4 regions of the Streptomyces thermospinosisporus genome follow, and region 2 is predicted to be linked to each of the others. Evidence: riboswitches for the same ligand, from Rfam matches in the RefSeq annotation. Region 2 holds a riboswitch; each other region holds the start of a gene.

Region 1 (7,220 bases), on a different contig from region 2:
ACCGCTCCGCCACCTCATCAAGCTGAGCCGGCGAGAGCAGACTCGGCGTACGCCCCGGCACGGCAGACGCGGTCAGCCAAACCCGGCACATCCACTCCAGCTGCGCAGTCCGGTCATAGGCCTGGGTCAGCGTCGAGCCATACGTCACAGTCCCGTGGTTCTGCAAAAGGCAACCCGTGCGCCCGCTCAGCGCATCGAGCATGTTCTCGGCCAACTCCTCCGTCCCGTAAGTCGCATAGCGGGCAACCCGGACGGGCCCGCCGAGGGCCGCGGCCATGTAGTGGATCAGCGGGAGCTCGTGGACGAGCGTGGAGACGGCCGTCGCGTGCACGGCGTGGGTGTGGACGACGGCGCGGGCGTCGGTCGCGCGGTACACGGCCAGATGCAAGGGCAGCTCGCTGGTGGGCACGAGCGTGCCGAGGACCTGGCGGCCGGCGAGGTCGACGCCGGTCACATCGTCCGGCGTGAGCCGGCCGTAGGGCACTCCGGACGGCGTGACCAGGACCGTTTCCCCGACGCGCACCGAGACATTGCCGGAGGTGCCGACGACCAGACCCTCGGCGGCGGTCCGGCGCGCGGTGTCCACCAGGTCGACCCAGGCGCGCGCCTCATCCTCGCTCACACGCCGCCTTCGCGATTCCCCCACACCCCCCGCACCGTTTCCGACGCCACTGGCGTCACGCCGGTCGTCCCGCTGCTCAGCCATGCCGTGATCCTGCCAGGAGCCCTCCGGGGCCCTTGTGAGCCAGGGCACTTTAGGACGGAATGCGACCTTCCGTAAGGGTGCATATCCCCCATATCGACCAGCGGGATCACCTTGGCCGGAGATCGTCCCGCATTCAACGATCTTCCAGTAGCGTCGAGGCGTTCACGTGCACATCGCCATATCCGGGGGGAAGCAATGGCCCGTGATCGCATGCCGGCGTCCCGTCGCCGCCGCAGGCTCCTCACCGCCTCCGTGGCCGCTCTGGCGCTCGGCGGGACCGTCCTCGCCGAGGCGCCGGCCGTCTCGGCGAGCCGCCCGAAGGGGCACGACGTCTCGTCGCACCAGAAGAGCGTGAACTGGCAGAAGGCGAGGTCCAAGGGCGCCCGGTTCGTCTACGTCAAGGCGACCGAGTCCACCACCTACCGCAATCCGCACTTCCGGCAGCAGTACGACGGCTCCCGCAGGGCCGGGCTGATCCGCGGCGCCTATCACTTCGCACTGCCGGACCGGTCCTCGGGCCGGGCCCAGGCGGCCTGGTTCGTACGCAACGGGGGCGCCTGGAGAGCCGACGGGCGCACGCTGCCGCCCGCTCTCGACATCGAGTACAACCCGTACGACCGCAAGGAGAAGTGCTACGGGCTGAGCAAGGCCCGGATGACCGCCTGGATCCGCTCGTTCAGCAACGAGGTCCACCGGCGCACCGGCCGCCGACCTGTGATCTACACCACCACCCACTGGCGGCGGACCTGCACCGGCAACAGCCCCGCCTTCGGCCGGGACCACCCGCTGTGGATCGCCCGTTACAGCAGGTCGGGACCGGGTGCGCTGCCGGCGGGCTGGTCGTCGTGGACGTTCTGGCAGTACGACAACAGCGGCACTCTTCCGGGTGACCAGAATTACTTCAACGGGTCGCTCGGCCGGCTGAAGGCACTGGCGCGGGGGCGCTGAGCAGCCGTCTCGCCGTGCCGTCGCGGGGCCGGGCGTACCGTACGGGTCCGGCCCCGCCGTCCGGCGGAACAACAGCCGCCTCTTCCGGTCACCGCCGTGCCCCTCCCAGTTCATCTTCCGTTCACCCTGGTTACCTACGTTCGACCAGCCAATGACCTCGAACGATTGCCTGGGTAAATGGAAAGCTTCTCGCTGATCCTCGCGATTGTGGTGGTGACCGCACTCGCGTTCGATTTCACGAACGGTTTCCACGACACCGCGAACGCGATGGCAACGACCATTTCGACCGGTGCGATGAGGCCCAAGGCGGCAGTGGCCATGTCCGCCGTCCTCAACCTTGTCGGTGCATTTCTCTCGGTGGAGGTCGCCAACACGATCTCCAAGGGTCTCGTCGACGAGACCGGCATCCGTCCCGAGGTCATCTTCGCCGCCCTGGTCGGCGCGATCCTCTGGAACCTCCTCACCTGGCTGGTCGGTCTGCCGTCCAGCTCCTCGCACGCCCTGATGGGCGGTCTGATCGGCGCCACCGTCGCCACCGCCGGAATCGGCGCGGTGCACGGCGGCGTGCTGGTCACCAAGGTGCTGATCCCGGCGCTCGCCGCCCCGCTGGTGGCCGGCATCGCCGCGATGCTCGCCGCCCGGCTGACCTACCGCCTCGGCCGGAAGGCCGACGGCAAGGCCGCCGAGAAGGGCTACCGGGCCGGGCAGATCGCCTCCGCCGGCCTGGTCTCCCTGGCCCACGGCACCAACGACGCCCAGAAGACGATGGGCATCATCACCCTCGCTCTGATCGCCGGCGGCGCCCTCGCTCCCGACTCCGACCCGCCGCTGTGGGTCATCCTCTCCGCGGGCGTGGCCATCGCGCTGGGCACCTACCTCGGCGGCTGGCGCATCATCCGCACCATGGGCAAGGGCCTGACCGACCTTCAGCCGCAGCAGGGCTTCGCCGCCCAGACCAGCGCCGCCACGGTCATCCTGGCCTCCTCCCACCTCGGCTTCTCCCTGTCCACCACGCACTCCGTCTCCGGCTCGGTCATGGGCGCGGGCCTCGGCCGCAAGGGCGGCGTGGTCCGCTGGTCGACCGCCACCCGGATGTTCGTCGCCTGGGGCCTGACGCTGCCGGCCGCCGCGCTCGTCGCCGCGCTCGCCGAGTGGGTGTGCGGCTTCGGCGACTGGGGCACCGCCCTGGTGGCCGTCTTCCTGGTCGCCTCCAGCGCGGCCATCTGGAAGATCTCCCGGCGCGAGGTGGTCGACCACACCAACGTCAACGACCCCGAGACCCCGGCCGAGGAGCCGGCCGGCGTGGTGAACCAGGCCATCGCCGCCGTCACCCCGCCGCCCACCGGCGCCCTCGAGGAGGAGCTGACGGCCACCGTCCCGGCCCCCACCGCTCCTGCCCCCACCGCTCCGGCGCCCACCGCTCCGGCGCCCGCGGCTCCGGCGCCCGCCGACCCGGCCAACCCGCCGGCGAAGACCACCGTCTGACCGCCCCGTCCCTCACCCGGGCTCACGAAGGAAAGCAGCAGAACAATGAAGATCGACTGGGCGGCCCTCGGTTCCGTCTTCGGCGTCAGCCTCGTGGTCACGGTGGCGCTGGTGGCGCTGTTCACGCTCGGCATCACCGGCCTGTCCCGCCGTGAACGGGCCGCCGAGCAGGGCCGGTCCGCGGCCCTGGCGCTCACCGGTGCCTACGCCTGCTTCGCCGCCTGCGCGGCGGCGGTGGGCTACGGGATCTACCTGATCATGGCCTGATCCCCGCGAGCGTTTCCGGAGGGTGGTGCGAGGCGATGCCTCGCACCACCCTTTCGCGCTCCCCCACCCGAATCCCTCTGTGGGCCTCAGCACACTTCAGCCTCGCAGGTCAACGGCAAGTTGACGGCCCTTCCGGGGGCGTGGTGGACTGCCGGAGCCAAGTGCGGCGGCAGGAGAGGAAGCCGGTGGAAGTCCGGCGCGGTCCCGCCACTGTCACCGGGGTGAACAACCCCGGGAGCCAGGAACTCTCACCGCCGGTCTCGTCGAACCAGGGCGCGGACACCCTGAGTGAGGACATATATCGCCATGCGCGGCTGCCTGTTGAGGTCGATCAGCGACGCACGGCCCCGTACCGGGGCACCCCGGAGCATTCCCACCGGATCCGTCACCGGCTGAACCCATGGGTGCCGATCGCGTGTTCGCGTACGGCGCCGCCGCCGGCCTCCTCGGCGACCTGCTGCTCGGCGATCCCCGCCGCGGGCATCCGGTCGCCGCTTTCGGGCGGGCCGCGGCTGCCGTGGAACGTGTGCTGTGGCGGGACCATCGCGGCTGGGGCGCCGTGCACACCGCCGTCTGCGTCGGCGGGACGGTCGCCCTCGGCGGCCTGGCCGCCCGCTGCGTCCGCCGCTCCCCCGCCGCCTCCCTCGCCCTGACCGGCGTCGCCACCTGGGCCGTGGTGGGCGGCACCTCGCTCGCCCGGGAGGCCCGCACCATCGCCCGTGCCCTTCAGGCCGGTGACCTGGAGGCGGCCCGGGCACGGCTGCCGCATCTGTGCGGGCGGGACGCGCAGGCGCTGGACGCCGACGGCATCGCCCGCGCCGTGGTGGAGTCCGTCGCCGAGAACACCTCCGACGCGGTGGTCGGCGCCCTGGTGTGGGGCGCCGTCGGCGGGGTGCCGGGGCTGCTCGGCTTCCGCGCCGTCAACACGCTGGACGCCATGGTCGGCCACAAGTCGCCGCGCTACCGCCGCTACGGCTGGGCGTCGGCCCGGCTCGACGACCTGGCGGGCTGGCCGGGCGCGCGGCTGACCGCCGTCCTGGCCGCGCTCGCCGGGCCCGACCCGAAGGGCGCGGTGCGGGCCTGGCGGGCGGACGCCGCCGAGCACCCGAGCCCCAACGCGGGCCCCGTGGAGGCCTCGTTCGCCGGCGCGCTGGGTGTGCGGCTCGGCGGAACCCTCTCCTACGGCGGGCGCATCGAGCACCGGCCGGTGCTCAACGGGCAGGGGCGCGCGGTGACCGTGCCCGACATCGAACGGGCGGTACGGCTCTCCCGAAGGGTCGGCTGGCTCGCGCTGGGCGTAGGCGCCCTGGCGCGCAGGCTCATGAAGGGGCGGGGCGCATGAACGGTGGGCTGCTGGTCGCCGGGACCACCTCGGACGCCGGCAAGAGCGTGGTGACCGCCGGCATCTGCCGCTGGCTGGTCCGTCAGGGCGTCAAGGTGGCGCCGTTCAAGGCGCAGAACATGTCGCTGAACTCGTTCGTGACCCGGGAGGGCGCCGAGATCGGCCGGGCGCAGGCCATGCAGGCGCAGGCCTGCCGGCTGGAGCCCACGGCGCTGATGAACCCGGTGCTGCTCAAGCCCGGCGGGGAGCAGAGCAGCCAGGTGGTGCTGCTCGGCAAGCCGGTCGGCGAGCTGAGCGCACGCGGCTACCACGGCGGACGCCAACAGCGGCTGCTGGGCACCGTGCTGGACTGCCTTGCGCAGTTGCGGGGCACGTATGACGCGGTGATCTGTGAGGGGGCGGGCAGCCCGGCGGAGATCAATCTGCGCCGGACCGACATCGTGAACATGGGGATCGCGCGGGGCGCGCAGCTCCCCGTGCTGGTCGTCGGCGACATCGACCGCGGCGGTGTCTTCGCCTCCTTCTTCGGCACCGTCGCCCTGCTCTCCCGCGAGGACCAGAAGCTGGTCGCCGGCTTCCTGGTGAACAAGTTCCGCGGCGACGTGTCGCTGCTTCAGCCGGGCCTCGACATGCTGCACGGCCTCACCGGGCGGCGCACCTACGGGGTGCTGCCGTTCCGGCACGGGCTCGGCATCGACGAGGAGGACGGGCTGCGGGTCTCGCTGCGCGGCGCGGTGCGCGAGTCGCAGGTGGCCGCGCCGGTCGGCGAGGACGTGCTGCGGGTCGCGGTGTGCGCGGTGCCGCTGATGTCCAACTTCACCGACGTGGACGCGCTCGCCGCCGAACCGGGCGTCGTGGTGCGGTTCGTGGACCGTCCCGAGGAGCTGGCGGACGCCGACCTGGTGGTGGTCCCCGGAACCCGCGGCACGGTGCGGGCGCTTGAGTGGCTGCGCGAACGGGGCCTGGCGGAGGCGCTGGTGCGCCGGGCGGCCGAGGGACGTCCCGTGCTCGGCATCTGCGGCGGCTTCCAGATCCTCGGCGAGCACATCGAGGACGAGGTGGAGAGCCGCCGGGGCCGGGTGACCGGGCTCGGGATCCTGCCGGTACGGGTGCGGTTCGCCCGCGAGAAGACCCTTACCCGGCCCGCCGGCCAGGCCCTCGGAGAACGCGTCGAGGGCTACGAGATCCACCACGGCATCGCCGAAGTCCTCGGTGGTGAGACGTTCATCTCCGATGACCATGGACACAGCCTGGACGGCTGCCGGGTCGGGCACACCTGGGGCACCCACTGGCACGGCTCGCTGGAGTCGGACGGCTTCCGGCGTGCGTTCCTGCGCGAGGTGGCCGCCGCCGCGGGCCGCCGCTTCACACCGGCCCCCGACACCTCCTTCGCCGAGCTGCGCGAACAGCAGCTGGACCGGCTCGGCGACCTGATCGAACAGCACGCGGACACGGACGCGCTGTGGCGGCTCATCGAGTCCGGCGCGCCGCAAGGACTGCCCTTCATCCCACCGGGAGCGCCCGCATGAGCACTGTGTTGTTGTTGTCGACCGCCGACACCGATCTGCTGGCGGCGCGGGCCAGCGACGCCGAGTACCGGATCGGCAACCCGACCCGCGTGGACGTCACCGACGAGCTGCCCGCGCTGCTGGACGGCGCGGACATCGCCGTGGTGCGGCTGCTCGGCGGCAAGCGGGCCTGGGAGGACGGGCTGGCCGCGGTGAAGGCCTCGGGCGTCCCGGCCGTGCTGCTCGGCGGAGAGGCCGTGCCCGACGCCGAGCTGATGGCCGAGTCGACGGTGCCCGCCGGTGTGGTGGCCGAGGCGCTGCGCTACCTGGTCGAGGGCGGGCCGGACAACCTCACCCAGCTGGCCCGCTTTCTGTCCGACACCGTGCTGCTCACCGGCGAGGGCTTCGACGAGCCACGGAAGATGCCCGCCTTCGGCGTGCACGGCGAACGCCCCCTGCTCGACGGCCGCCCGACCGTCGGCGTGCTCTTCTACCGGGCGCACGAGCTGAGCGGCAACACCGCTTTCGTCGACACCCTGTGCGACGCGATCGAGGCCCGCGGCGCCAACGCCCTTCCCGTGTACTGCGGTTCACTGCGCGGCGCGGACCCGGAGCTGTACACGCTGCTGTCGAAGGCCGACGCGCTGGTCGCCACCGTGCTCGCCGCCGGCGGCACCCACGCCTCGCAGGCGTCCGCCGGCGGCGACGAAGAGACCTGGGACATCGGCGCCCTCGCCGACCTCAACATCCCCGTGCTGCAAGGACTGTGCCTGACCTCCCCGCGCGCCGCCTGGGAGGAGTCGGACGCCGCGCTGTCCCCCATGGACGCGGCGATGCAGGTCGCCATCCCGGAGTTCGACGGACGGCTGATCACCGTGCCGTTCTCCTTCAAGGAGCAGGGCCCGGACGACGTACCGGTGTACGTCGCCGACCCGGAGCGGGCCGCGCGGGTCGCCGGGATCGC
Region 2 (7,220 bases):
GTGACGCGCAGGGTCTCGAAGTGCTCCACCTTCTCACCGCGCCGCAGGCGGCTGAGCAGCGCGGTGACCTCCTCGTGCCGGTCGTCCGGGGCGAGCAGGGACACATGCCGGCCCGTCGCCTCGGCGGCCGTGTATCCGTACAGCCGCTGGGCGGCCGTGTTCCAGTAGGTGATGTACCCGTCGAGCGTCTTGGCGAGGATGGCGTCCTGGGAGGACTCCACCAGCGAGGCCAGTTCGCTGATGCGCTCCTCGGCGGCCTTGCGGTCGCTGACGTCGCGCACGGCGGCCGACACGAGCAGCCCTTCGGTGGTCTCCAGGGGGCTGAGGCTGATCTCGACCGGGAACTCGCTGCCGTCCCGGCGCAGTCCGTACAGGTCCAGCCCGGCCCCCATGGGACGGACCTGCCGGTTCGCGGCGTAAGCGCTGCGGTGCTGCGTGTGGTGACCGCGCAGCCGGTGCGGGACGAGCAGTTCGACGGACTGGCCGAGGAGTTCCTCGCGCCGGTAGCCGAAGAGCGCCTCGGTCTGGGCGTTGACCAGCTTGATGGTTCCCGTGTCGTCGACGATGACCATGGCGTCCGGTGCCGCTTCCAGCAGCCCGCGGAAACGCTCCTCCGCGGTTCCCGGCGCGCCGGGCTGCGCGGGGATCACCTGGGTGCCCGGTTCCCGGGCGGCGACGGGACAGATGGCCGTCGCGTCGGTCTTGTTCTTCATGTCGGACCCAGCCGTGCTGCCGCCAGTGGTAAGGGCCCATCCCAGCGCGCACGGACGCCGGCCACGCGGGCTTGTCGCCAACTGTCGCTATGGGGCCGAACCTGACGGTTCGGTGAGCGGCGGGGGCAGCGAATGGTCACTCGGGGTCCATGACCCGAAAGGTAATCGACCGCCTGTGCGGTTGCTGCCATGATCGGCGGCATACGGATTCCGACCGACCGATCGACCGGAGGGGCACCATGACCGCCTACGCCATCGCCCGGCTGCACCGGGTCACGCCGCATGCGGACGTCGCCGAGTACATCGAGCGCATCCAGGGCACCTTCGAGCCGTACGGCGGTCGTTTCCTGGTGCACGGCAGGCAGCACGAGGTGGTGGAGGGGGACTGGCCCGGGAATGTCGTGATGATCGCCTTTCCGGGGATCGCCGAGGCGCGGGCGTGGTGGAGCTCCCCCGCCTACCGGGAGATCGCCCCGCTGCGCACCCGGCACAGCGAGGCCGACATCGTCCTGGTCGAGGGCGTCCCCGAGGACTACGACCCGAAGGTCACGGCCCAGGCCGTGCGGGAGAGCCTCGACGTCGGGTGAGACGACACCGGGTGAGGCGGTCCCGGTCGCCGAGCTGGAGGGGCACGAGGGCGTAGTCACCGGCCATGCCGTTGCCCGCCCGTGCTGCCGCGGCTGGTGACCAGGACGCAGCAGCGGGGGGTGCCCGGCAGCAGCGGGCGGATCTGGGAGAACGAGCGGGCGTTGTCGAGGACGTTCAGCACCCGCCGGCCGTCCGGCACGCTGCGGAACAGGGCGGTGCGTTTTCCTTCCGGAATGGTCCGCGTCGAACTTTTCTGAAAGGAACGGGAATTGCGTATCCGAATGGCTCTCGGCACGATGCTCGCCGCCGTGCTCACCGTTATGGCGCCCGCCGCACGGGCGGCCGGCGGCGACGAGGCACGGCCCACCGAGCGGTCCTGCGGCACGCTGCGGCTGACGGGCTCACTGCCGGTGCCGCCCGCGGGGATGGCGGTGGAGCGGGAGGTGTCGATCGGCGCGGTCTGCACGGCCCGGTACGGCACGGTGCGGATGGTGCCGGCCGGCAAGGCCGAGGGCGCGGCGGCCCGGACCATGGCGGCGGCGTCCGGCACGAAGAAGGCAGCGTCCGGCGCGAAGGCGACGTCCGGCGCGAAGGCGACGTCCGGCGCGAAGGCGGACGGCACTCACCGGGTGTCGAGCTGGAACGAGATGTACGACTGCTGCAACATCCGGATGACCGGCCTGTACACGGCCTCCGAGTGGACCACCGGCGGCAGCCGGGTCGCGGCCGCTTCGACCGGGGCCACCCAGCAGTTCAACCGCGAGCCGTGGAACGCCGGCTGGTCGCTGGTCTCGGCCCGCAGCGACACCGACTGCAGCGCCGACTGCGCGGTCTCCCGCACCGAGGCGCACGCGGACTTCGGCTACCGGGGCATCTTCGACCCGACCGGCTCCTGGTACGCCAACACCCATCACTCCTACGTGGACCTCGCCGCCGACGGCACCGCCTCATGCCGCTTCGACGTGGAGGCGCGGCACACCTTCGCCGGCTGGAACTGGCGCCACGGCTGCGCCTGACGGGCGGCGGCAGCAACCTGTCACGGACGCGGCAGCGGTGCGACGGCGCTTCCTGCACTCGCCGGGACCTTTTCAGTCTCGCCCGCCGTGCCGGGGCAGGACGGGCACGTCGCCCGCTGGTGGATCCCGGACCCCGAGTGCGCCTCCCTGGGCGTCCTCTGGGCACCCCCGGGGGACTTCTCCCCGGTGACGACCAGTTCGCCGCCCTCCTCGGACACCACGGGCTCGATGCGGCCGAGTTCGATGCCGGCGGCCCGTTCGCTCCCCAGGGTGGCGCAGAACGTGCCCCCGGCGGCCATGGGCTTCAGATGGCGCGCCTTCAGCTCCTCGCTGCCGTACAGCTGCACCATGCTGGTGCCGAGCACCGAGATGAAGAGGGTGAAGGCCGCTCCGGCGTCGCCGTATCGACCGCGTCGACCTCGGCCGGGGTGAGCCCGGCGGAGGCGAGGGCGTGGCGGATGACGCGTTCCTGGGAGGGGCCGTTGGGTGCGGTGAGGCCGTTGCTCTCGCCGTCCTGGTTGACGGCGCTGCCGCACCGCACGGCCAGCACCCGGCGTCCCTCGCGGCGGGCGTCGGACAGCCGCTGCAGCACCAGCACGCCGACGCGCTCGGACCAGCCGGTGCCGTCGGCGTCGTCGGAGAACGCCTTGCAGCGGCCGTCGGCGGCCAGCCCCGCCCTGCCGGCGAACTCCACGCGCCCCGGTGGCGGCTTGTCACCGGGCCGTGACGCGAACTACTGTCACCACGCCTTGGTGACGGGAAACCGGTGTGATGCCGGTGCGGCCCTCGCCACTGTGATCGGGAAGTCCGGCTCCGGTCCTCACGGACAGCCACTGGGTCTTGGGACCCGGGAAGGCGGAGCACGGGCGGTGGTACCCGTCAGCCAGGAGACCGGCCAAGGCACGTCAACCATCCACGAGGTGCTGGAGAGGGTCTGCTGAGCCATGCACATAGCCGAGGGTTTTCTGCCGCCGGCGCACGCGGTCGCCTGGGGCGCCGCATCCGCGCCGTTCGTGATCCACGGAGCCCGGTCGCTCATCCGTGAAGTGAGGGAACACCCCGAGAGCACGCTGCTGCTTGGCGCGTCGGGAGCCTTCACCTTCGTTCTGTCGGCGCTGAAACTGCCCTCGGTGACCGGGAGTTGCTCCCATCCCACCGGTACCGGGCTGGGCGCGATCCTGTTCCGGCCGCCGGTGATGGCGGTGCTGGGCACCATCACCCTGCTGTTCCAGTCGCTGCTGCTCGCCCACGGCGGCCTGACCACGCTGGGCGCCAACGTCTTCTCCATGGCGGTCGTCGGACCCTGGGCCGGTTACGCCGTGTACCGGCTGCTGCGGCGCTGCGACGTGCCGCTGATGGCCGCCGTGTTCTGCGGCGCGTTCCTCGCCGACCTGTCGACGTACTGCGTGACCAGCGTGCAGCTGGCGCTGGCCTTCCCGGACCCGGGCAGCGGATTCCTGGGCGCGCTCGGCAAGTTCGGGTCCATCTTCGCGGTGACGCAGATCCCGCTGGCGGTCAGCGAGGGGCTGCTGACCGTGCTGGTGATGCGGATGCTGGTGCAGTCCAGCAAGGGCGAACTGACCCGGCTGGGCGTGCTGGTGGCCGGGGCGGGGTCCGCCCGCACCGCGGAGCGGAAGGCGGTGGCCCGGTGAAGCGCAGCACCCGGATCAACCTTCTGCTGCTGCTCGCGGTGGCCGCGCTCGCGGTGCTGCCGCTGGCGCTCGGGCTCGGCGACCACAAGGAGGAGCCGTTCGCCGGGGCGGACGGGGAGGCGGAGACCGCCATCACCGAGCTGGACCCCGGCTACGAGCCGTGGTTCTCCCCGCTGTACGAGCCTCCGTCCGCCGAGATCGAGTCGGCCCTGTTCGCCCTGCAGGCCGCGATCGGCGCCGGGGTCCTTGCCTACTACTTCGGTCTGCGGCGGGGCCGCCGCCAGGGCGAGGCCAGGGCGCTGGCCCGCACCGAACCGGAGCACGAGCCCGCGGGCGACGGGGGCGGCGGCGACGAGACCGCGTCCCGGCCGCGGAGCTGACCGGGCGTGCTGCCGATCGACGCGGCGGCGCACAGCAGTCGCTGGCGCCGCCGGCATCCCGTGGACAAGGCGGTGCTCGGTCTTGGCCTGACGGTGCTGGCGATCTCGCTGCCGCCGTGGCCGGGCGCGGTGCTGGTGATCGCGGCCGCGCTCGCCGTGCTGCTGGGTCCTGCGGGCGTGCCGGCGCGGCGGCTGTGGCGCGCCTACCGGGTGCCGCTGGGCTTCTGTGTCACCGGGGCGCTCACCCTGCTGGTGCAGGTGGGCGGGCCCGGCGGTTTCCTGGCGCTCGCCGACGACGGGCCGCTGCGCGCCGGGGAGTTGCTGCTGCGCACCTCGGCCGCCTCGCTGGGCGTGCTGCTGTTCGCCTTCACCACCCCCGTGTCCGATCTGCTGCCCCGCCTGGTCCGGGCCGGGGTGCCGGCTCCGCTGGTGGACGTGGCGCTGGTGACGTACCGCATGAGCTTTCTGCTGCTCGACTCGGTGCGGCGGATCCGGGAGGCGCAGGCGAGCCGGCTGGGGCACACCACCCGCGCGGCCGCCTGGCGTTCGCTCGGCGGTCTCGGCGCCACCGCGTTCGTCCGGTCCTTCGACCGGGCGGCCCGGCTCCAGGCGGGACTCGCCGGGCGCGGCTACGACGGCACCCTGCGGGTGCTGGTCCCCGAGGCGCGCGTCTCCGTCCGCTTCACGGCCGCGAGCCTCGCCCTGCTGGCGGCGCTGACCGCCCTCACCCACGTCCTGGAAAGGCCCCTGTCGTGACCGAACCGGCCCTGGTCGCCCTGCGGGGCGCGTCGTTCGCCTACGAGGACGGGCCGCTGGTACTCAGCGGCCTCGACTTCGAGGTCCCCGAGGGCCGCGCGCTGGCGCTGCTGGGGCGCAACGGCAGCGGCAAGACCACGCTGATGCGCCTGCTCAGCGGCGGACTGCGCCCGCTGGAGGGCGAGTTGACCGTCGAGGGCCGGCCGGTGCGTCACGACCGCAAGGGGCTGACCCGGCTGCGGACCACCGTGCAGCTGGTGGTGCAGGACCCCGACGACCAGCTCTTCGCCGCGTCCGTCGGCCAGGACGTGTCGTTCGGGCCGCTGAACCTCGGGCTGCCGGACGAGGAGGTGCGCGCCCGGGTGGCCGGGGCGCTGGCCGCCCTCGACATCTCCCACCTCGCCGACCGGCCCACCCATCTGCTGTCCTACGGGCAGCGCAAGCGGACCGCGATCGCGGGCGCCGTCGCCATGCGGCCCCGGGTGCTGATCCTGGACGAGCCGACCGCCGGTCTCGATCCCGACGGCCAGGAGAGGCTGCTGGCCACGCTCGGCCGGCTGCGGGCGGGCGGCACGACGGTGGTGATGGCCACCCATGACGTGGACCTCGCGCTGCGCTGGGCCGACGACGCCGCGCTGCTCACCCCGTCGGGGGTGCGCACCGGTCCGGCCGGTGAGCTGCTGGCCCGGGCCGATCTGCTGGCGGAGGCGGGGCTGCGGCTGCCGTGGGGGGTCGCGGTGGGGCAGCTGCTGCGTGCGCACGGGTGGCCGGCGGACGGGGCCGGGCCCCGGACACCGGAGGAGCTGGCCGCGCTGGCCGCGGCACACGCCACCGGCCGATGAGTGCGGGGCCCTCCGCAGCGCGGCTCCGGTTCCCGGCATCTGCCGGTGCCGGGAACCGGAACCTCCCCCGTGCTCCCCGCGCCCATGGTGCCCGCTCACCGGCCCGGGCCGCATTGCCGGATTCCGGCAGAGTTCATTAGGGTCAGCCTGCCGGTGGGAGGCCGGGGGCGTCACACGGGCGTCAGGATCACGGGGGGCCGGGGGAGCATGGTGGAGCGGGAGATTCCGGAGCAGTATCTCGAGGGGTACGCCCGTCTGCTCGCCGATGTGGCCGCCACCGGCCGGCGCCTGACCCGGGACGAGCTCTCCGCCCGCCGGGCGCTGGGCGAGCGGGCCGCGGAGGCCGGCTACGGGATGCGTGCCCTGGTCCGCGCCCATCTGTCCGCCGCCCGCACGGCCTGGCCGCGCGGCAATGCTTCGGTGGACGACGCGCTGGCCGCCGTCCAGCAGGCGGTGGACGCCTTCGCCGAGGGCTACGAGCGCGCCCAGCGGCTGGCGGTGCGCCAGGAGGTTGCGGCGCGCCGGGAGTTCATCGACGACCTGCTCTACGGCCGCAGCGACCTGGGCCGGCTCGCCGAGCGCGCCGAACGCTTCGGCCTGCGCCTGTCCCACGCGCACGCCGTGGCGGTGGCCCGCGGCCCCGCCGCCTACGACGAGGGCGACGCCGTTCCCCGCCAGGTGGAGCGTGCGCTGATCGCCCGTTTCGGCGACCGCCATGTGCTGCTCAGCACCAAGGACGGGCGGCTGCTGTGCATCGCGCCCGGACACCAGAAGGAAATGCTCACGGTCTTCGCCAAGCAGGCGCACGCCGCCACCGACGGCGGCCAGGTGGCCATCGGGCGGGCGCACAGCGGGCCGGGCGGGGTGGTGCAGTCCTACAAGGAGGCCTTGAGCGCGCTGGAGATCGCCGAGCGGCTGGAGCTGGACGACCCGGTGCTGCACGCGGCCGACCTGCTGGTCTACCCGGTGCTCGCGCGCGACCGGCAGGCCATGACCGACCTGGTGCACCACGCCCTCGGTCCGCTCACCAAGGCCCGCGGCGGTGCCCGGCCGCTGCTCGACACCCTGACCGCCTACTTCGACTCCGGCTGCGTCGCCGCCGAGGCCGCCCGGCGGCTGTCGCTGAGCGTGCGGGCCCTGACCTACCGCCTGGAGCGCATCCACAAGCTCACCGGCGCCAATCCCGCCGACCCGGCCCAGCGGTACATGCTGCAGACCGCGGTCATCGGCGCACGTCTGCTGGGCTGGCCGGCCGACGGGGAGTGAGCGCGGC
Region 3 (7,220 bases), on a different contig from region 2:
GTGGCCCTCGGCACCCTGTACCGCTACTTCCCGTCCAAGATCCATCTGCTGGTGGCGACCATGCAGGACCAGCTGGAGCACATGCACGGCACGCTGCGGAAGAAGCCGCCGGCCGGTGAGACGGCGGCCGGGCGGGTGGCGGAGACGCTGATGCGGGCGTTCCGGGCGCTGCAGCGCGAGCCGCATCTGGCGGATGCGATGGTGCGTGCGCTGACCTTCGCCGACCGCAGTGTGAGCCCGGAGGTCGACCAGGTCTCCCGGCAGACCACGGCGATCATCCTGGACGCGATGGGCCTGGAGGAGGACCCCACGCCCGACCAGCTGTCCGCGGTCCGCGTGATCGAGCACACCTGGCACTCGGCGCTGATCACCTGGCTGTCGGGGCGTGCCTCCATCGCCCAGGTGAAGATCGACATCGAGACGGTGTGCCGCCTGATCGACCTGCCGGACGAGCGACGGTAGCGGGCGCCGACACCCGCTGCCGAAGAGCCCGTTGCCGCCGCCCGCTGCGAAAAGCCCGTTGCCGCCGCGCTACTCCTCCGGAGGGAACACCGGCTCCCCGCTGTCCAGCAGCGTGATGACGATGGCCTCCACCGGGCAGTGCTCGGCCGCGGTGAGGATCCGTTCGTCGGCGTCGGTGGCGTCGGACGCGGGGCGGGACTGGCGGGCCGAGTCGAGGCGGAAGGCGTGCGGGGCGTGGTGGACGCAGGTGCCGGAGCCGATGCACACGGCCCGGTCGACCTCCACCCGCCAGCGGTCACCCGCCCGCAGGCCGGGGCCCTGGCGCGCGGGAGAGGTGCCCATGCTCAGCCCTCCCATCCGGCCGGCAGATGGATGGTCTTGTGCTCCAGGTATTCGGCGTAGCCCTCGGGGCCGAACTCGCGCCCTATGCCGGAGTTCTTGTAGCCGCCGAAGGGGCCGAGCATGTCGAGGCTGAAGGTGTTCACCGAGTAGGTGCCGGTGCGGATGCGGCGGGCCACGTCGATGCCGCGCCGGGTGTCGGTGGTCCAGACGCTGCCGCTGAGGCCGTAGTCGGAGTCGTTGGCGATCTTCACCGCGTCGGACTCGTCGTCGTAGGGCAGCAGGCAGATCACCGGGCCGAAGATCTCCTCGCGGGCGATGCGCATGCCGTTGCCGACGTCACCGAAGAGGGTGGGCTCGACATACCAGCCGCGGTCCAGGCCGGCCGGACGCCCGCCGCCCGCCAGGACCTTGGCGCCCTCCTCCTGGCCGAGGCGTACGTAGTCGAGGCTGCGCCGCTGCTGCCGCTCGGCGACCAGCGGGCCCACCTGGGTGGCCGGGTCGAGCGGGTCGCCGACCACCAGGGCGCTCGCCGCCGCCGCGAGGGCCTCGGCGAACTCGTCGTAGCGGGAGCGGGGCAGCAGGATGCGGGTCTGGGCCACGCAGGCCTGCCCGTTGTTCATCCAGGCCGCCGGCACCAGGCCCTCGACGACCGGCTCCACCTCCGCGTCCGGCAGCACCACGGCGGCCGACTTGCCGCCCAGTTCCAGCGTCACCCGGGTCAGGTTGCGCGCGGCCACCTCCATCACCCGCCGGCCCGCCGCGACCGACCCGGTGAACGACACCTTGTCCACCCCGGGGTGCCCGACCAGGTACTCGCTCACCTCCCGGTCGGCCGGCAGAATCGACAGCACCCCCTCGGGCAGCCCGGCCTCACGGGCGATCTCGCCCAGCACATAGGCGTCCAGGGGCGCCTCGGGCGAGGGCTTGAGCACCACCGTGCAGCCGGTGAGCAGCGCGGGCGCGAGCTTGGCGGCGGCCACGAACTGCGGGACGTTCCAGGGGATCACGGCGGCGACCACACCGACCGGCTCGCGGCGCACCAGGATCGGGCCCAGCACACCGTCCCGCTTCTCCTCGTACGCATATTCCCGCGCGACCCCGATGGCGGTGTCCCACACCATCACCGCGCCCAGCGCCTGCGCCAGCACGCTCCAGGAGTAGGGGGAGCCGTTCTGGGAGGAGACGACGCGGGCGATCTCCTCATGGCGGGCTGCGATGCCGTCCTTGATCCGGGTGACGACCTCGATGCGCTCCGCGAGACTCGTACGTGGCCAGGGGCCCTCGTCGAACGCCCGCCGGGCCGCCACCACGGCGCGGTCGACGTCTGCGGCCGAGGCGTGCGGCACGCGCCCGATGACCTCCTCGGTGTGCGGGGAGATCACCTCGATGACCTCGCGGCCCTGGGGGTCGGTCAACTCCCCGCCGATGAACAGCTGTCCGTGTTCCACGAGCCCGGTCATGGCCGGCCGCCTCCCCGAAGCCGCTGCTTCTGACGCTCCATCAGATACTGGCACTGATACCAGTTCCGGTCAGCACAGTCCACGGGCCTTGCAGCGGGCGGCCGGAACGGAAAGGCCGAAGGAAAGTCGTCCGGGGCTACTGTCGAAACGCGTTCTAGTTATAGTGACCTGGCCGGAGTCCGGTCCGGCGATCGGGGGAGCCCATGGCCCATACGCAACCGCAGCCGCAGCCGCAACCGCAGAGGCAGCCGCAGACGCAGACAGGGGTCTACGACCATGGCGGGGGCGTCCGTTCGCTGCGGGTCCCCATCCCGGACAACCCCCTCGGCCACACCCTGGTCCACGTCCTCGACACCGACGCGGGCCCGGTGCTGATCGACACCGGCTGGGACGACCCCGAGGCGTGGACCACCCTCACCGAGGGCCTGACCGCCTGCGGCACCTCCGTCTCCGAGATCCACGGCGTGGTCGTCACCCACCACCACCCCGACCACCACGGCCTGTCCGGCCGGGTACGCGAGGCCTCCGGCGCCTGGATCGCCATGCACCCGGCGGACATCGACGTCGTCCGCCGCACCCGCGAGGCCCCGCCCGAGCGCTGGCTGACCTACATGGCCGACCGGCTCGCCGCCGCCGGCGCCCCCGAGAGCCATCTGGCGCCGCTGCGCGCGGCCCTGGGCCGCCGCGCCCTCCCCGCCCTCTCCCCCGCGCTCCCCGACCGCGAGATCGTCCCCGGCGAACTGCTCGACCTGCCGGGCCGCCGGCTGCGCGCCGTGTGGACGCCGGGCCACACCCCCGGTCACGTCTGCCTGCACCTGGAGGAGGAGCATCCGGCCCGGCTCCCGGGCAACGGCCGTCTCTTCTCCGGCGACCATCTGCTGCCCGGCATCACCCCGCACATCGGCCTCTACGAGGACCCCGACGACACCACCCCGACCGATCCCCTCGGCGACTACCTCGACTCCCTGGAACGCGTCGCCCGTCTCACCCCCGCCGAGATCCTCCCCGCCCACCAGCACCCCTTCACCGACGCCCCCGCCCGCGTCGCCGCCCTGCGCGCCCACCACGCCTCCCGCCTCACCGGCCTGCTGGCCCTGCTCGCCACCCCGCTCACCCCCTGGCAGCTGGCGGAGCGCATGACCTGGAACCGCCCCTGGGACGACATCCCGCACACCTCCCGCACCATCGCCGTCGCGGAGGCCGAGTCCCATCTGCGCCACCTGGTGAAGCTCGGCCGGGCGGAGGCGGTCCCGGGCAGCGGCCCGGTGACCTACGCGGCGGTATGACCTGGAATGCCGGGAGTTGGCGACATTGGCCCGAGTGTGTGTGGGACGAGCCGCGTGACCCGGACCGCGCGAGACGAGCCGCGTGACCCGGACCGCGCGAGACGAGCCGCGTGCCCCGGACCGCGCGAGACGAGCCGCGTGCCCCGGACCGCGCGAGACGAGCCGCGTGACCCGGACCGCGCGAGACGAGCCGCGTGCCCCGGACCGCGCGAGACGAGCCGCGTGACCCGGACCGCGCGAGACGAGCCGCGTGACCCGGACCGCGCGAGACGAGCCGCGTGACCCGGACCGCGCGAGACGAGCCGCGTGACCCGGACCGCACGGGATCGTGAGGTGAGGCACCCCACCCTGCCCCCTGACTACGTGCGGGTAAAGTGGCGGCGTCGCTTCACGCCGTACGGGGGGAAGCCGGTGCAATTCCGGCGCTGACCCGCAACCGTGATCCGTCCCCGGAGGACGGTCAGCCGGAATGCCCCGCACGGATCGTGACCGGCTCTCGTGCCCGGCAGTCCGCCGGAGCACGGCACCGTCGAGGTATACGGGGCCGAGCCGCCGGGGTCTCCCCTGCCGCCCGCCCCCTGCACCGGCATCAAGGGAGAGAGGCACCCGCCGATCATGAACGTCCGCCGCTGCGCCGCGGTCCTGGCCGCCGTCGCCGTGATCGGCGCCGCCACCCCGGCCGCCGCCGACTCGTCCCCGTCCCCCGAGCCGTCCAAGGCCCTCCCCGCCGCCCTGTACGGCGACGGCGACCCGCAGTACGACGGCGTCTGGCGCCAGTCGCTGGCGCTGCTCGCCCAGGACACGGCCGGCGTGAAGCCGCCGAAGGCGGCCGTGGACTGGCTGACCGGCCAGCAGTGCGCCGACGGCTCCTTCGCCCCGTACCGCGCCGACACTTCGCGCGCCTGCGACGCCAAGACCCCCGTCGACACCAACCAGACGGCCGCCGCCGTCCAGGCCCTGGCCGCGCTCGGCGGGCACCACAAGGCGACCGGCAAGGCCGTCGACTGGCTCAAGTCCATACAGAACGAGGACGGCGGCTGGGGCTACACCGCGGGCGGCCCGAGCGACGCCAACTCCACCTCCGTCGTCATCGGTGCGCTCGCCGCCACCGGCGAGAAGCCGGCCCAGGTGACGAAGGACGGCAAGTCCCCCTACGACGCCCTGCTGAAGCTGGCGCTGCCCTGCAAGGGCGACGGGGCGGGCGCGTTCGCCTTCCAGCCGGACAAGAAGGGCAAGCTGATCGCCAACGCCGACGCCACGGCGGCGGGCGTGCTCGGCCTGCTCGGCAAGGGTCTGGTGGTCGAGCCCGCGAAGACGGGCACTCCTGAGCTCGCCTGCGAGAAGGCCGGCGGCCCCGGGCAGGCCGCGGTGAACGGCGGGGCGTACCTGAAGGACGAGCTGGCCGAGGACGGCCATCTGGTCTCCTCGCTGGGCGGCTCCGAGCAGCCCGACCACGGCAACACCGCGGACGCGGTGGTCGCCCTCGCCGCGCTGGGCGCGATGGAGCCGGCGAAGAAGTCCCTGGCCTGGCTGGAGAAGAACGCCGCCGGCTGGGCGGCGCAGAGCGGCCCCGCCGCCTACGCCCAGCTGATCCTCGCCGCCCACGCCACCGGCGCCGACCCGCGCGCCTTCGGCGGGACGGACCTGGTGAAGAAGCTGGCCGCGACCGGCCCCGCCGCCGAGAAGGAGAACGAGAAGGAGAAGCAGAAGGCCGCCGCCTCCGACGCCGAATCCGACTCGGACTCCGGCTTCGGCGTCTGGTGGTACGTCGGCGTGTGCCTGGTCGCCGGTATCGGCATCGGCTTCCTGTTCAGCGGCCGCAGGAAGAGGCAGCAGCCGTGACCCGCAGAACGCTCGTGCTGTTCCTGGCCTTCCTGGCCGCGCTCCTGCCGGTGCCGGCGGGAGCGGGCCAGGCGCAGGCCGCCGGGTACCGCTACTGGTCGTTCTGGGAGCGCGAGGGCGAGCAGTGGACGTACGCCACCCAGGGCCCGTCCACCGCCCGCCCCTACGACGGCGATGTCCAGGGCTTCCGCTTCTCCGTCAGCGAGGACTCCGGTGACGCGGCGAAGCCGCGCGGCACCGCCGACTTCGGCACCATCTGCGCCAAGACCCCGCCGAAGGACGGCACCAAGCGCGTGGCCCTGGTCCTCGACTTCGGCACGCGGGCCGACGCTCCCTCGGGCGAGCGTCCGCCCGCCAACCGCACGGCCTGCGCCCGGGTCCCCGAGGACGCGACGACCTCCGACGCGCTGGCGGCCGTCGCCGAACCCCTGCGCTACGACGCCAAGGCGTTGCTGTGCGCGATCGCCGGCTATCCGGCGAAGGGCTGCGGGGAGCAGGTGTCCGGCAAGGCTCCGGACGACGCCTCGGCGGACGAGGAGCAGGCCCGGGAGCAGTCCGCGGAGAAGGAGAAGTCCGCCAAGTCCGCCTCTGACGGCGGGCCTTCGCTGGGGCTGATCGGCGGTGCCGCGGTCGTGGTGCTGCTGGCCGGTGCCGCCCTCTGGCAGGCCCGACGCAGGCATGGCCGATAGCACGCCCCGCAGCGGGCCCTCGCCCCTCGCCGGACGCCGCGAGGGCCTCCGGGGCACCTCCGCGAGCGGTGAGCCGGCCAAGTCCCCCCGTGAGAGCGCGGGGACCGGTCCGGCGCGGGCGGAGGCCGGGACCGGTCCGGCGCAGCCCGACGCGGAGATGAGCCCGTCACGGACCGGCACGCCCACCGCCCGCCGCGGCCGGCCGGACGCGCTGCACCCCGGCGCCTGGTGGCTGTGGTCGCTGGCCCTCGGCACCGCGGCCACCCGCACCACCAACCCGCTCCTGCTGGGCCTCCTCATCGCCGTCTCCGCGTACGTCGTGGCCACCCGCCGCCCCGACGCGCCCTGGGCCCGCTCCTACGGGGTGTTCGTCAAGCTGGCGCTCGCCGTCCTCCTCGTCCGCCTCGTGTTCGCGACCGTCCTCGGCTCGCCGATCCCCGGCACGCATGTGATCCTCGCCCTGCCCGAAGTCCCGCTGCCCGACTGGGCGCAGGGCATCCGCCTCGGCGGCAAGGTCACCGCCGAGGCGCTCACCTTCGCGCTCTACGACGGCCTCCGGCTCGCCGCCCTGCTGGTCTGCGTGGGCGCCGCGAACTCCCTGGCCAACCCCTCCCGGCTGCTGAAGTCCCTGCCCGGCGCGCTCTACGAGACGGGCGTGGCCGTGGTCGTGGCGCTCACCTTCGCGCCGCATCTCATCGCCGACGTCCAGCGGCTGCGCGCCGCCCGGCGCCTGCGGGGGCGTCCGGACAAGGGACTCCGGGGCCTGGCGCAGGTGGCCCTGCCCGTGCTGGAGGGCGCGCTGGAACGCTCCGTGGCGCTCGCCGCCGCCATGGACGCCCGAGGCTACGGCCGCACCGCGCAGGTCCCGCCCGCCGTCCGCCGGACCACCGCCGCGCTCACCCTCGGCGGTCTGCTCGGCGTCTGCGCGGGGACGTACGGTCTGCTCTCCGCGGCGGGCGCCGGCTACGGCGTGCCCCTGCTGCTCGGCGGGCTCGCCGCCGCGCTGGCGGGGCTGTGGCTGGGCGGCCGGCGCTCGCTGCGCACCCGGTACCGCCCGGACCGGTGGGACGCGCGGGCCTGGCTGGTCGCCGCCTCCGGCGCCGCCGTCGCGGCCGTGACGGCGCTGGCCGCCGTCCGCG
Region 4 (7,220 bases), on a different contig from region 2:
GTCGTACCGGCGGCACGAGGAGTTCGACCCCGACCGCTGGCTCCCCGAGCGGTCCAAGGAGGTGCCCAAGTACGCGATGAGCCCGTTCAGCGTGGGCAACCGCAAGTGCCCCAGCGACCACTTCTCGATGGCCGAGCTGACGCTCATCACCGCGGCGATCGCCTCGAACTACCGGTTCGAGCACGCACCCGGCTCGGACACCCGGCCCCGCATCGGCATCACGCTGCGGCCCAGGCGGCTGATGCTGCGGGCGCTGCCCCGCTGACCGGCCGGCCCCGGCGCGCGTCGCCGGCCGGCACGGCGCACGTTCAGGCGGCTTCCGTGCCCCTGAACGTGCGCCGGTAGGCCTGCGGGGTGGTCCCCACCGCGCGCACGAAGTGGTGGCGCAGCGCCGCGGCGTTGCCGAAGCCGGTGCGGCCCGCGATCGCGTCCACCGTCTCGTCGGTCCTCTCAAGGAGCTGCTGGGCGAGCAGCACCCGCTGGCGCAGGATCCAGCGGTAGGGCGTGGTGCCGGTCTCCTGCTGGAAGCGGCGGGCGAAGGTGCGCGGCGACATATGGGCGCGGGCGGCGAGCTGCTCGACGGTGACCTCCTGGTCGAGGTTCTGCTCCATCCACACCAGCACCCCGGCCACCGTGTCACCGGAGTGCTGCGGCAGCGGGCGCTCGATGTACTGGGCCTGGCCGCCGTCGCGGTGCGGGGGCACCACCATGCGCCGGGCGATCTTGTTGGCCACCTCCGGGCCCTCCTCCTTGCGGACCAGGTGCAGGCAGGCGTCGATCCCGGCGGCGGTGCCCGCGGAGGTGATCACCGGGTCCTCGTCGACGTAGAGCACGTCCGGCTCCACCGTCAGATGCGGATACTGCCTGCTCAGCGTCTCGGCGTGGCGCCAGTGCACGGTGCAGCGGCGGCCGTCCAGCAGCCCGGCCGCGGCGAGCACGAAGACCCCGGAGCAGACGCTGAGCACCCGAGCGCCCCGGTCCACCGCCCGGCGCAGGGCCTGAAGCAGCTCTGGCGGGAACGTGCGGCTCTCGAAGCCGGACCCGGCCGGCACGGCGACCAGATCGGCCTCCTCCAGCCGCTCCAGGCCGTGCTCCACCTGGAGGGTGAGGCCCGAGTTGCAGCGCAGCACGGTGCCCTCCGCCGAGGCCACGGCGAAGTCGTACACCGGCAGTCCCTCGTCGCTGCGGTCGATGCCGAAGACCTCGCAGACGACACCGAGTTCGAAGGGGTTCACGCCGTTGAGGAGGACGGCGGCCACATTGCGGAGCATGCTCCCAGTGTGCCGCGTCATTGGCAGGAAATCGAGGGTGTGCGGCAGTCCTGCCACTGTTTGTAAGGAGTGTCTGGCGCGACAGTGGTGTCCATGGATACGGCACACATGGAAGCACTGATCGGAATGCTCGTCGTTCTCGCCCTGTTCGCCCTGATGATCCTCCCCGCCGCGATCGGCATCGCGCACGAGCGGAGGATCGACCGTCAGCTCCGGCAGGCCGGGACCGCAAGGGACACGACACGGGTCACGCCCCGTGCCCCCGCCGGCCACACGTCGGCCTCCGCCGGCCACACGTCGCGCCGTGACGCCACCTCGCAGCACACCGCGCGAGCGGCGTGAGACGAGGTGGCACCCGGACGGACACCGGCCGAAGAGCCTTCCCGGAGACCGGGGAGGTCTCCTAGGGGCTCCTAGAAGTCCTCGTCCAGGTCGACCGTGCCCTCCACGGCGACCTGGTACGCGGACGGGCGCCGCTCGAAGAAGTTCGTCAGCTCCTGCACCCCCTGCAGCTCCATGAACGAGAACGGGTTCTCCGAGCCGTAGACGGGGGCGAAGCCCAGCCGGGTCAGCCGCTGGTCGGCTACGCACTCCAGGTACTGCCGCATCGACTCGGTGTTCATCCCCGGCAGCCCGTCGCCGCACAGGTCACGGGCGAACTGCAGCTCCGCCTCGACCGCCTCGCGCAGCATGTCGGTCACCTGCCGGCCCAGCTCCTCGTCGAAGAGCTCCGGCTCCTCCTTGCGCACGGTGTCGACCACGTCGAAGGCGAACGACATGTGCATCGTCTCGTCGCGGAACACCCAGTTGGTGCCGGTCGCCAGCCCGTGCAGCAGGCCCCGGCTGCGGAACCAGTACACGTAGGCGAAGGCCCCGTAGAAGAACAGGCCCTCGATGCACGCCGCGAAGCAGATCAGGTTGAGCAGGAACCGGCGGCGGTCCTCCCTGGTGCGCAGCCGGTCGATCTCCTCCACCGAGTCCATCCACTTGAAGCAGAACCCGGCCTTCTCCCGGATCGACGGGATGTTCTCCACGGCCGCGAAGGCGGCGGCCCGGTCGTCCGGGTCGGGCAGATAGGTGTCCAGCAGCGTCAGATAGAACTGGACGTGAACGGCCTCCTCGAACAGCTGACGGCTCAGATACAGCCGCGCCTCGGGCGAGTTGATGTGCTTGTACAGCGTCAGCACCAGGTTGTTCGCCACGATCGAGTCGCCGGTGGCGAAGAACGCCACCAGCCTGCCGATCAGATGCTGCTCGGACGGGCTGAGCCTGGCGAGGTCGGCCACGTCGGAGTGGAGGTCGACCTCCTCCACGGTCCAGGTGTTCTTGATGGCGTCCCGGTAGCGCTCGTAGAAGTCGGGGTACCGCATCGGCCGCAGCGTCAGCTCGAAGCCGGGGTCGAGCAGGTTCTGGGGACGGGTGGTGCTGGTGGTCACTGGCATGCCTCGCAGGACTCGGGGTTCTCCAGGGAGCAGGCGACCGCCTCGGGATCGGCGGTGGTCTGCGCGGGGACGGTGGGCTGCTGCGCGCGGGCCGCGCGGGCGATCCGGGTCGCCGGGCGCGAACGCAGGTAGTACGTCGTCTTCAGGCCCGATTTCCAGGCGTACGCGTACATCGAGGAGAGCTTGCCGATGGTCGGCGTCTCCATGAACAGGTTCAGGGACTGGGACTGGTCCAGGAACGGGGTGCGGGCGGCGGCCATGTCGATCAGACCGCGCTGCGGGATCTCCCAGGCCGTGCGGTACAGCCGCCGCACGTCCTCGGGGATCCATGCGAAGCCCTGCACCGAGCCGTTCGCCTCGCGCAGCGCCTCCCGGGTGCGCGCGTCCCACACCCCGAGCCGCTTGAGGTCATCGACCAGGTACGAGTTGACCTGGAGGAACTCACCGGAGAGCGTCTCGCGCTTGAACAGGTTGGACACCTGCGGCTCGATGCACTCGTAGACGCCCGCGATGGAGGCGATGGTGGCGGTCGGCGCGATCGCAAGCAGCAGCGAGTTGCGCAGGCCGGTGGAGGCGATCCGCTCCCGCAGCGCCGCCCAGCGCTCCGGCCAGGCGAACTCGACGTCGTAGTGGTCGGGATGCAGCACACCCCGGGCCGTGCGGGTCTTCTCCCAGGCCGGCAGCGGCCCGTTGCGCTCGGCCAGATCGGCGGAGGCCTCGTAGGCGGCGAGCATGATCCGCTCGGCGATTTTCGTGGACAGCGCCTTCGCCTCCGGGGAGTCGAAGGGCAGCCGCAGCTTGAAGAAGACGTCCTGCAGCCCCATCGCACCGAGGCCCACCGGCCGCCACTTGGCGTTGGAGCGGCCCGCCTGCTCGGTCGGGTAGAAGTTGATGTCGACGACCCGGTCGAGGAAGGTCACGGCCGTGCGCACGGTCTCGTCCAGCCGCTGCCAGTCGATGTCCCTCGTCGCCGGGTCGGCGAACGCGCCGAGGTTGACCGACCCGAGGTTGCACACCGCCGTCTCGCCGTCGCTGGTGACCTCCAGGATCTCCGTGCAGAGGTTGGAGGAGTGGATCACCTGGCCGGGCTCGGCGGTCTGGTTGGCGGTGCGGTTGGCGGCGTCCTTGAAGGTCATCCAGCCGTTGCCGGTCTGCGCCAGGGTGCGCATCATCCGCCCGTACAGCTCACGCGCGGGCAGGGTCTTCCTCGCCAGGCCCGCCGCCTCCGCCTTGCGGTACGCCGCGTCGAACTCCTCGCCCCACAGGTCGACCAGCTCGGGCACGTCCGAGGGCGAGAACAGCGACCACTGCTCGTCGGCGCTGACCCGCCGCATGAACTCGTCCGGCACCCAGTGCGCCAGGTTCAGATTGTGCGTGCGCCGGGCGTCCTCACCGGTGTTGTCGCGCAGCTCCAGGAACTCCTCGATGTCCGAGTGCCAGGTCTCCAGGTACACCGCCGCCGCGCCCTTGCGCCGGCCGCCCTGGTTCACCGCGGCCACCGAGGCGTCCAGCGTCTTCAGGAACGGCACGATGCCGTTGGAGTGCCCGTTGGTGCCCCGGATCAGCGAACCCCGGGAGCGGATGCGGGAGTACGACAGCCCGATGCCGCCGGCGTGCTTCGACAGGCGGGCCACCTGGTGGTAGCGGTCGTAGATGGAGTCCAGCTCGTCCTTGGGGGAGTCCAGCAGGTAGCAGGAGGACATCTGCGGGTGACGGGTGCCGGAGTTGAACAGCGTGGGGGAGGAGGGCAGATAGTCCAGCCGGCTCATCAGCCGGTACAGCGCCGCGACCTCCTCCAGCGCGCGGACGGTGTCGTCCTCGGCGAGACCGGCGGCCACCCGCAGCAGGAAGTGCTGGGGCGTCTCGATCACTTTGCGGGTGATCGGGTGCCGCAGCAGATAGCGGCTGTGCAGGGTGCGCAGGCCGAAGTAGCCGAAGCGGTCGTCGGCGCCGGTGTCGATCAGCGCGTCCAGGCGCTCGGCGTGCAGCCGGACGAACGCGGCGGTCCGGTCCGCGATGAGGCCCTCGCGGTGACCGGTCGCGACGGAGGTGGTGAACGAGGTGACGCCCTGGGAGGCGGCCTCGGCGCGGATGCCGATGGTCAGCAGCCGGGCGGCGAGCCGGGAGTAGGCGGGGTCCTCGGAGATCAGCCCGGCCGCCGCCTCGGTGGCCAGCTCCCGCAGCTCCGCCTCGTCGGCGCGGGCGGAGCGGCCGCGCAGCGCGGCGGCGGCCACCCGGCCGGGGTCGGCGTCGGGCAGGTCGGCGGTCAGCTCGGTCAGGGTCCGCAGCAGCGCGGCACCGGGGCCGTCGCCCGCCTCGGTCACGTCGATCGCTGAAGCCGGATCGGCTGGCGCGATGGTCACGTGGGGTCTCCCTCGCTCGGCACAGGGGCCTCGTCGAGGGAAGGAGGCAGCTCACGAGCGCACGCGGCGCCGCGTCCACCGGCCCATTCCGCGAGGCCCGGACGTCAGGGCACCCGACCGGACGGCCGGGCGCACTGCCGGCAGGTCCTCGGACTTGGCCCGTGGCACGCACACGAGATGCGGGCACGCACGAGTACACCGTTGCGGGACAGTTCCGGATTCGCACCGGATTCCCCTGCGGCGACAGCGAGCATGAGCATACATCTTGTGCCGGGTGGTGAGAGCACCCCCATATGTTGTGCCGCGATGCTGTCAGAGCGTCAGTTCATAGGTGAGCAGCGTGAGGTCGTCCAGGTGCGGGACCGGGTTCCAGTCCCGCTCGGGGGTGCGGACGAACCCGAGCCGTTCGTAGATGCGGTGCGCCGCATGCATCGACGCCTGCGTGGACAGCACCATCCGCTCGCACCCGAGCGCCCGCGCCCGCTCCACACAGGCGCGCACCAGGGCCTCCCCGGCGCCCCGCCCCCGGCCGGCCCGGTCCACCGCGAGCATCCGTATCTCGGCCTCGCCCGGCCCGGCGATGTCCGCCATCGGCCCTCCGTCCGGCACGAAGGTCACCCCGCCCAGCAGCCGCCCCCGCTCCTCGGCGACCAGCACCTCGGCGGCCGCCGCCCGCTTGGCCACGTCCCGCAGCTCGCCCAGGTAGGAGTCGCTCTCCCCGAAGTCCAGCAGCCCGTCGTCGAGATAGGCCCGGGCGGTGATCTCCCCCAGCTCCTCGTACTCCTCGGTCTGCACCGGCCTGATGACGATGTCCATGGGCCGAGTCTGCCGCACGGGTACGACAACGGGCCGCCGGATCTCTCCGGCGGCCCGTGCCCGGCCCACGACGGCGCGGGAACCGCGCTCAGCGCATCAGAGCGTCAGTGCGTCAGTGCGTCAGCGCGTCAGTGCTCGGCGGCCGCGGTGGCCGGCGGCAGCTCCACCTGGACACCGGGGTCGCCCGCGTCCGCCGTGTAGTCCGACGGCTGGGTCTCGTCGTTGCCCTCGGGCGCCTTGACCGCCTTGAACACGAAGGTCAGCACCACCGTCACCAGCACGTTGATCACAAAGGCGGTGAGACCGATGTACCCGATCTCGCCGATGCCCGGGATCTCGTCCGCGCTGCCGCCGAAGTGCTTCTGCGTCGGCGAGGACACCCCGTACGCGGCGGCCGTGCCGTAGATCATGCCGACCGCCCAGCCGGCCAGCAGCGCCCACCGGTGGAACCAGCGGGTGAACAGGCCGCCCACCAGCGCCGGGAAGGTCTGCAGGATCCAGATGCCGCCCAGCAGCTGGAAGTTGATCGCCACCGTCTTGTCCATGGTCAGGACGAAGACCAGCGCACCCACCTTCACCAGCAGCGAGACCAGCTTGGACACCCGCGTCTCGTCCTTGGGCGTGGCGTCGGGCTTGATGAAGTCCTTGTAGATGTTGCGGGTGAACAGGTTCGCCGCCGCGATCGACATGATCGCCGCCGGCACCAGCGCGCCGATGCCGATGGCCGCGAAGGCCACGCCCGCGAACCAGTCCGGGAACATGTTCTCGAACAGCTGCGGGATCGCCAGCTGGCCGTTCTGCACCTTCACCCCGGCCGCGATCGCCATGAAGCCGAGCAGCGCCAGCAGGCCCAGCATCAGGGAGTACAGCGGCAGGATCGTGGTGTTGCGGCGGATCACCTCACGGCTGCGCGAGGACAGCGTCGCCGTGATCGAGTGCGGGTACATGAACAGCGCCAGCGCCGAGCCGAACGCCAGTGTCGCGTACGTCCACTGGCCCGCGTCGCCCGGCACCAGCGCACCGCGCGGCTGGCCGGTGGCCGGGTTGGTCTCGCCGAAGGCCTTGGTCGCGCTGGCGAAGATGTCGTCGAACCCGCCCAGCTTGATCGGGATGTAGATGATCGCCACCGCGATCACCACGTAGATCAGCGTGTCCTTGACGAACGCGATCAGCGCGGGCGCCCGCAGACCGGACGAGTAGGTGTACGCGGCCAGCACACCGAAGGCGATCAGCAGCGGCAGGTCCTTGATGAACCAGTTGGTGCTCTCGCCGCCGCCGACGCCCATCACGTCGAGCACGGCCTGGATGCCGACCAGCTGCAGCGCGAT

What was found. Region 2 has a riboswitch for cobalamin ahead of ABD207_RS15175 (energy-coupling factor ABC transporter permease). Riboswitches for the same ligand answer to the same signal wherever they lie in the genome.
Region 1: it holds a riboswitch for cobalamin, as region 2 does, so the genes downstream of both, ABD207_RS14410 (cobalamin biosynthesis protein) here and ABD207_RS15175 (energy-coupling factor ABC transporter permease) in region 2, are expected to answer to the same signal.
Region 3: it holds a riboswitch for cobalamin, as region 2 does, so the genes downstream of both, ABD207_RS30025 (SCO2321 family membrane protein) here and ABD207_RS15175 (energy-coupling factor ABC transporter permease) in region 2, are expected to answer to the same signal.
Region 4: it holds a riboswitch for cobalamin, as region 2 does, so the genes downstream of both, ABD207_RS05060 (ribonucleoside-diphosphate reductase subunit alpha) here and ABD207_RS15175 (energy-coupling factor ABC transporter permease) in region 2, are expected to answer to the same signal.

What each region holds. Positions count from the first base shown of each region.
Region 1 covers NZ_BAAAIZ010000038.1:89,992-97,211, reverse strand. The annotation lists gene ABD207_RS14430 (class II aldolase/adducin family protein) at 1-706, opposite strand, end outside; gene ABD207_RS14425 (lysozyme) at 902-1,654, shown strand; gene ABD207_RS14420 (inorganic phosphate transporter) at 1,832-3,139, shown strand; gene ABD207_RS14415 (hypothetical protein) at 3,185-3,406, shown strand; cobalamin riboswitch at 3,534-3,673, shown strand; gene ABD207_RS14410 (cobalamin biosynthesis protein) at 3,807-4,748, shown strand; gene ABD207_RS14405 (cobyric acid synthase) at 4,745-6,277, shown strand; gene cobN (cobaltochelatase subunit CobN) at 6,274-7,220, shown strand, end outside.
Region 2 covers NZ_BAAAIZ010000041.1:14,167-21,386, reverse strand. The annotation lists gene ABD207_RS15205 (PAS domain S-box protein) at 1-713, opposite strand, end outside; gene ABD207_RS15200 (DUF1330 domain-containing protein) at 953-1,300, shown strand; gene ABD207_RS15195 (hypothetical protein) at 1,357-1,500, opposite strand; gene ABD207_RS15190 (hypothetical protein) at 1,583-2,317, shown strand; gene ABD207_RS15185 (hypothetical protein) at 2,338-2,682, opposite strand; partial or broken gene ABD207_RS15180 (beta-ketoacyl synthase N-terminal-like domain-containing protein) at 2,721-3,011, opposite strand; cobalamin riboswitch at 3,051-3,231, shown strand; gene ABD207_RS15175 (energy-coupling factor ABC transporter permease) at 3,262-3,969, shown strand; gene ABD207_RS15170 (energy-coupling factor ABC transporter substrate-binding protein) at 3,966-4,349, shown strand; gene cbiQ (cobalt ECF transporter T component CbiQ) at 4,356-5,105, shown strand; gene ABD207_RS15160 (energy-coupling factor ABC transporter ATP-binding protein) at 5,102-5,947, shown strand; gene ABD207_RS15155 (PucR family transcriptional regulator) at 6,155-7,213, shown strand.
Region 3 covers NZ_BAAAIZ010000121.1:1,814-9,033, forward strand. The annotation lists gene ABD207_RS30005 (TetR family transcriptional regulator) at 1-462, shown strand, start outside; gene ABD207_RS30010 (ferredoxin) at 532-804, opposite strand; gene ABD207_RS30015 (aldehyde dehydrogenase) at 807-2,264, opposite strand; gene ABD207_RS30020 (Strvi_7410 family MBL fold metallo-hydrolase) at 2,468-3,550, shown strand; cobalamin riboswitch at 3,907-4,045, shown strand; gene ABD207_RS30025 (SCO2321 family membrane protein) at 4,166-5,392, shown strand; gene ABD207_RS30030 (SCO2322 family protein) at 5,389-6,081, shown strand; gene ABD207_RS30035 (energy-coupling factor transporter transmembrane component T) at 6,239-7,220, shown strand, end outside.
Region 4 covers NZ_BAAAIZ010000010.1:24,716-31,935, forward strand. The annotation lists gene ABD207_RS05040 (bifunctional albaflavenone monooxygenase/terpene synthase) at 1-265, shown strand, start outside; gene ABD207_RS05045 (helix-turn-helix domain-containing protein) at 309-1,271, opposite strand; gene ABD207_RS05050 (hypothetical protein) at 1,380-1,613, shown strand; gene ABD207_RS05055 (ribonucleotide-diphosphate reductase subunit beta) at 1,685-2,641, opposite strand; gene ABD207_RS05060 (ribonucleoside-diphosphate reductase subunit alpha) at 2,704-5,076, opposite strand; cobalamin riboswitch at 5,199-5,336, opposite strand; gene ABD207_RS05065 (GNAT family N-acetyltransferase) at 5,389-5,892, opposite strand; gene mctP (monocarboxylate uptake permease MctP) at 6,021-7,220, opposite strand, start outside.